DNA from 2 places in the Gottfriedia acidiceleris genome. Region 2 is predicted to be linked to the other one. Evidence: riboswitches for the same ligand, from Rfam matches in the RefSeq annotation. Region 2 holds a riboswitch; the other holds the start of a gene.
The links. A riboswitch is a leader RNA that binds a small molecule or an ion and turns the genes downstream of it on or off. The one in region 2 is predicted to bind cobalamin.
Positions count from the first base shown of each region.

Region 1: another riboswitch for cobalamin. It lies ahead of MY490_RS08905 (ABC transporter substrate-binding protein); the one in region 2 lies ahead of metE (5-methyltetrahydropteroyltriglutamate--homocysteine S-methyltransferase).

Region 1 covers NZ_CP096034.1:1,840,583-1,844,019, reverse strand. Annotated here, with positions in the region: gene MY490_RS08915 (ABC transporter ATP-binding protein) at 1-48, opposite strand, end outside; gene MY490_RS08910 (FecCD family ABC transporter permease) at 45-1,097, opposite strand; gene MY490_RS08905 (ABC transporter substrate-binding protein) at 1,063-2,022, opposite strand; cobalamin riboswitch at 2,148-2,320, opposite strand; gene MY490_RS08900 (ATP-binding protein) at 2,467-3,437, opposite strand, start outside.
Region 2 covers NZ_CP096034.1:2,937,861-2,941,297, reverse strand. Annotated here, with positions in the region: gene MY490_RS13990 (amino acid permease) at 1-517, shown strand, start outside; cobalamin riboswitch at 787-985, shown strand; gene metE (5-methyltetrahydropteroyltriglutamate--homocysteine S-methyltransferase) at 1,133-3,421, shown strand.

The sequences.
Region 1 (3,437 bases), 1.1 Mb from region 2:
AGTATGAATTCCATCATATGAATATGAGATATCTTGACATTTGATCATACTTTTCCCCTATTTCTTTTCAAAGATAGTAATATAAAAGCAAATATTGGCGCACCAATTAAAGATGTAATTACCCCAATTGGTAATTCTCTAGGAGCTAAAACAATCCTAGATAAAATGTCAGATCCAATTAAAAATATTGCGCCATTGATCATCGATAATGGAAGTAATTTTTTATGTAATGGTCCTACCATAGTTCTAGTAAAATGAGGAACAACTAATCCTACAAATCCTATTGTTCCAGAAACAGCTACTGCTGCACCAGATAAAATACTTCCAGTTAACAAAATTAAATAAGTGGACTTTTTCACATCAATTCCGATATGTTTTGCATTCGTGCTACCAAATGTCATCGCATCTAGCTGCCTATTTTGACTTAATAAAATTAAGAAAGAAATGATTAAAAACGGTAATAAACTAAAAGAATACTGAATGCCCCTCCCACCAATATTACCCATTAACCATCCAATTACTGCACGTAATTCATTATTTGAAAAAGTTATAAATAATGATATTAATGCAGAACAAAATGAACTTATTATAATGCCACCTAGTATGATTGTCTCTACATTTAGAGATCGATCTAGTTTTCTAACAAATAGTAATAATAAGATGAGTGTTCCAAATCCAAATAATATACTAACAACAGGTAAAGTAAAATAAGTTACAAATGGTAAGCTTATTTGAAAAAATAAAACAACCACCGCTCCTACAGAGGCACCTGAAGAAACACCTAAAGTAAAAGGATCAGCTAATGGATTTTTAAGTATTCCTTGAAATGCAACACCTGCCAACGAAAGGCTCGCACCGACTAATGCAGCTAACATAACCCTTGGCACTCGTATATTCATGACAATTGTTTGAATATCAGCTGGAACATACTCTGTTTTAAATAGAGCATCTGAAAAGCTAGAAATAATAGAAGAAAAGGGAATCGATGTAGACCCGATCGAAACCCCTAAAATAAATAAAAAAATTAATAAGATAATTGGAATTAAAAAGATTGAATATGTATTATTTATAAAGCTCTGGGTAAACCGCCTTTGCAATTGCTTCGACTCCCTCTGCAAGTCTTGGACCTGGTCTAGATGTTGTATCTGAATTAACATCATATACACGGTGATTTTTAATTGCGTTTACTGTTTGCCAGTTTTTTCTAGCCATTACAGTTTTTTCTAGATTTGGAACATAATATCCATAAGTTGTTAAAATCACATCGGGATTCGCTTTAATCGCTGATTCCTCACTATACTTTACCCAACCTTTTTCACTTTTTGCTACGTTTTTAGCATGAACAATCGAAAGCATTTCGTCTAGGAACGTACCTTTACCTGCTGTATATATTTCTGGTGGTCCTGATATTTCAAGCCAAACCTTTGGATTTGTAGTTACTTTGGCTGTTTTTTTGCTAATTTCATCTAATTTTGTTTTCATACCAGTTACTACTTTTTTCGATTGCTCAGTTTTCCCCGTTATCTCTCCAACTTGTTGAATTGTATCATACACATCATTAATAGTTGCTGCATTTTTTACGACAAAAACATTAATCCCCGCTTGTTTTATCTGTTCTAAACCATCAGCAGAAATTCCTAAACTTGATTCATGCGCCAAAACCAAATCAGGTTTTAATGAAATAATTTTTTCAACATTATATGTCATATCGGCATTATTTCCGCCAACTTTATCAATTGATTTTACTTCTTTTGGATAATTGTCAAAATCCGTTACCCCTACTACATCCTTGCCATCACCAATAGAAAACAAGATTTCAGTATTACTTGGAATAAGTGATACTATTCTTTTAGGTGCTTTTTTAAAGCTAATTTCTTTGTTCGTTGCATCTTTTACAGTCATTGGAAAAGTTGCTTGTTCACTCTTACTTACATTCGATTTTTTTTGTGTCGAATCATTATTACAACCAAATAATCCTAAACACAATAACATAATGATCAAACCTGATAAAAACTTCTTCATTTAAATCCTCCTAATATATTTGGAAAGCATAAAAAAACCCCATTCATTTTGAACGGGGGCTGAAACAACATATAAATACAAGAAGTCTTGCAATTGCTGCTTCAAATTCTTACTCCCCGAAGAATTGAACAAGGATGAATTTAGCAGGTCTACTGACTTTGTTTCAACCTACTCCGACCTTCCCATTCTTAAAGAACAGTGGCTATTCGTTTCGTCCACATTACAGTTGCGGGGACAGTTCTGGATTATACCAGATTCCCTTTTAAGCAATATTTGCACTAAACTCATCAATATTTCATTAATTCAATCGTAAGATAAATTGGGTAAGAATTCAATTATTTTATTTATTTGTTTATTATTTTACTAACCTTTTATTTGTTTTTTATGTGTTTTGCAGAAATTTCGTCTCTAAACATGATGAAATATGTTTTATATGAAACAAGATTACTCTACATCTTTTTCGTTCATTCGTAAATTATGCGGTATTTTAACCTTAAATGTCGTTCCCTGTCCTACTTCACTATAGACCTGGATTGATCCACCATGTGCTGTTACAATATTTTTAACGATTGATAAACCTAAACCCGTTCCACTTCTACCTCTTGTCCGAGCTTTATCCGCTTTATAAAAACGTTCAAATACAAATGGTAAATCTTCTTTTGAAATCCCTGCACCTGAATCAATAAAATTAAATGTAGTTGATCGTTCATTTTGATTTACTGAAACAATTATTCTTCCATTTTCATTTGTATGTCTTATTGCATTATCAATTAAATTTGTAAAAACCTGTTCCATTCGATCCTCATCTATGTAGATATTTGAATGTGGAATGTTGTCAATTTCTCCAAATAGCTTAATATTCTTTTCCTTTGCTAAACCTTTAAACTTGCGTAAAATTCGATCTACAAATTGAACTAGAGGAACGAACTCTCTATTTAATTCAGTAAAACCGTTCTCCATTCTTGCTAAATCTAACAAATCATTTACTAATCGACCCATTCTAAGTGACTCATCATAAATGATTTGTGACAATTCTTGCATCTCTTCCTTGGATTCTGCTACACCATCAACAATCGCTTCGCTATAGCCTTGTAATAAGGAAATAGGCGTACGTAGTTCATGAGAAACATGTGCTATAAAATCTTTTCTCATTTTTTCTAAACGTCTTTGCTCTGTAACATCACGAATCACCGCTACAACGCCTCTTATAGTTGTTTGATTATAAAGAGGCGACATTAATACTTGCCAATTGCCTTGATCGAAATTTAATTCAATAAATTGCTTTTTCTCACTTTCGACTACTAATACAAATAAATCTAATAGTTCTTTCGTTAAAACAAGTGAAGAAGGTTCTTCAAATTGATCATCATTTAGCATTTTCAAAAAGCGTTCAGCTGGTGGATTTGATGTCACGA
Region 2 (3,437 bases):
TGCTGCAATGTCTGGTTGTAACAGTGGTATTTATAGTGCTGGACGCATGCTTTATACATTAGGTATAAATGGACAAGCACCAAAATATTTTACAAAAGTCTCAAATAACGGAGTGCCTTTATTCGGTACAATCGGTGTATTAATAGGCTTAATAATTGGTGTTATTTTAAATTTTATTGCACCAAAAAACTTATTCGTGTATGTATACAGTGCAAGCGTACTTCCTGGGATGATCCCGTGGTTTGTCATTTTAATTAGTCATATTCGTTTCAGAAAAGTAAAGGGAGATGAAATTAAAAATCATCCTTTTAAAATGCCTTTTGCACCATTTACTAACTACTTAACATTAGCCTATTTAGTATTGGTATTAATTGGTATGTGGTTTAATGATGACACACGTATCTCACTTATTGTAGGGATAATTTTCTTGGCAATACTTGTCATTTGTTTCTATGCTTTCGGGATCGGAAAACGTGTACCAATAGATACAAAAGCAGATGAAGAAATAGCTAACTAATGCATCACTTAGTTTGATGGTAAGATGTTCCTATGAATATAGCTATTCAATAAAAATATAAATTTTATAAACAATCAATGCGTTCGTATAATTAGATCAAACAGTAATGAAACTGGATGAGATTATTATACGAACGCATTTTTTAAATTACCTGAATAACTAAATCGACATTATTTATTTAACCCAAAATAAAATTTTTTTTAAAATAGTACGGAAAATAAAAAATAAATATTTTGACTATTTTTGTATTTTATGACAAAATGATGAAAACTAAATAGTAGGGAATAGGTGTAAATGAAGTTCGAAGTTTGAAATCATTTACTTAAAAGGGAAGTTTGGTTTAATTCCAACACGGTCCCGCCACTGTAATAGAGGAGTAAATAAGAAGATGCCACTTATTTAAATAGGGAAGGCTTTTATTTACAAAGATTCTTAAGTCAGGAGACCTGCCTATTCTAACGACGCTGTTTGACCTACGAGAGATAGGGAGGTGCCTTATGGAAAGAAAGCTTAAGTTAACGTATTCTAATGATTTATGTTTTCCAACTTAAAGGCATTTTTGTCTCTTATGAGATAAAAATGCTTTTTTATTTTAGTTAAAAGGAGAGGGACAAATTGGTACACATAAGTAATCTAGGATATCCGAGAATTGGTGAAAATCGTGAATGGAAAAAAACGTTAGAAAGCTTTTGGCAAAATAAAATTAATCAAGAAGAATTTGAAAAAGAAATGAAATCACTGAGATTATGCTCAATAAAGAAACAGCACGATTTAGGTGTAGAGCTAGTCCCCGTAAATGATTTTACGTTTTATGATCATGTGTTAGATTTTGCTACTATGTTTGGCTGGATTCCTAGTCGATTTGGTGTAATAAATCAAAGACCAAGTCTAGATACTTATTTTGCATTAGCAAGAGGAAGTAAGAACATTGTAGCTTGTGAAATGACGAAATGGTTTAATACAAACTATCACTATATCGTCCCTGAATATCAAAAAGAAATGCAATCTAGATTATTATTTAATAAGCCACTAGAAGCATACAAAGAGGCATTAATTGAGCTTGGTATAAAAACGAAACCTGTCATTCTAGGAATCTATTCATTTGTACAGTTAGCAAAAGGTTACCAGGAAGAAGAAAAACGAAACATAATAAATAATCTAGTAAACCTTTATATACAAATGCTTAAAGAGCTAGAGAATGAAGGTGTTGAGTGGGTACAAATTGATGAACCATGTTTTGTGTTAGAAGAATCAAGCGAAGATATTCGATTTTTGAAAAAAGTTTATGATCAAATCGCAAAAGCTGTACCTACATTATCAATTATGCTTCAAACCTACTTTGAAGCAGTTGAACAATATAAAGAACTAATTTCGTTCCCAGTAGAAGGCATTGGTCTTGATTTTGTTCACGGTAAAGATGGGAATTTACAGTCGATCCTTGAGTACGGATTTCCAGATGACAAAGTACTAGGCGTAGGAATACTTAATGGACGTAATATTTGGAGAAATGATTTAAATGATTCGATTGAATTTTTAAATTCTCTTAAACAAGAAATAAGTCCAAAGGATTGGTGGATTCAACCGTCTTGTAGTTTGCTTCACGTACCAGTTACAAAAGTTGAAGAGAATTTATTAAATGAAACATTGTTCGAGGCATTATCGTTTGCCGATGAAAAATTAGAAGAGTTAGTGATACTAAAAAGTTTAGTAATAAACAAAGCGAGCATGTTTGATAATGAAGTTAAATATGCAAGTAATTGTTTAGTAAATTTAAAACAACTTAGCAGAAAAAATCATTCAACTCAGAATGAATTGGAATCCATTAATGAAGATGATTTTAGAAGACCAGTACCATTCCATTTAAGATATCCATTACAAAATAAAGTAATGAATTTACCGATTTTACCAACGACTACAATTGGAAGCTTCCCTCAAACGAAGGAAATTAAACAATTAAGACAGCAATGGCGCAAAAGTACAATAGATGATTCAGAATATATGAATCAAATTAAATTGAAAATTAAAGAATGGATTGAAATTCAAGAAAATATTGATATGGATGTATTAGTACATGGTGAGTATGAGCGTACGGATATGGTTGAATATTTTGGTGAGAAACTAGAGGGTTTTGCATTTACGAAAAAAGCATGGGTTCAATCTTATGGATCGCGCTGTGTTAAACCGCCAATTATTTTTAGTAAAGTGGAATTTACAAAGCCAATTACTGTAAATGAAACTGAGTATGCACAAAGCTTAACAGCTAAACCAGTCAAAGGGATGTTAACAGGTCCAGTTACAATATTAAATTGGTCATTTGTTCGTGAGGATCGTACAAGAGAAGAAATAGCAAATGAAATTGCATTAGCTTTACGTAAAGAAGTAAAAGCACTCGAAGCTGCTGGCATTTCAATTATTCAAGTTGATGAACCTGCAATTCGAGAAGGTTTACCTTTGAAGCAAAAAGATTGGGATCAATATTTACATTGGGTAACGAGAGCATTTCGTTTAGCTACCTCAAGCGTCCGAAATGAAACGCAAATACATACTCATATGTGTTATAGCAATTTTAGCGATATTATGGACACAATTATTGATTTAGATGCTGATGTTATTTCAATTGAACATGCAAGAAGTCATCAAGAATTTTCTACTTATTTAGCTGAGTCCCCTTATCCATTTGGTATTGGATTAGGCGTGTATGATATTCATAGCCCAAGGGTACCGTCGGTTGAGGAAATGGAAGAAAATATTATTAGTTCTTTAAAAGTTTGTGATGCAAATAGATTTTGGGTTAATCCAGACTGTGGATTAAAGACGCGTAATGAATCTGAGGTAATAGATGCTTTATCAAATATGGTAAAATCTGCGAAAAAAGTCCGAGAAAAATATTATTCAATTATTTAATGATAGGGTGAAATCG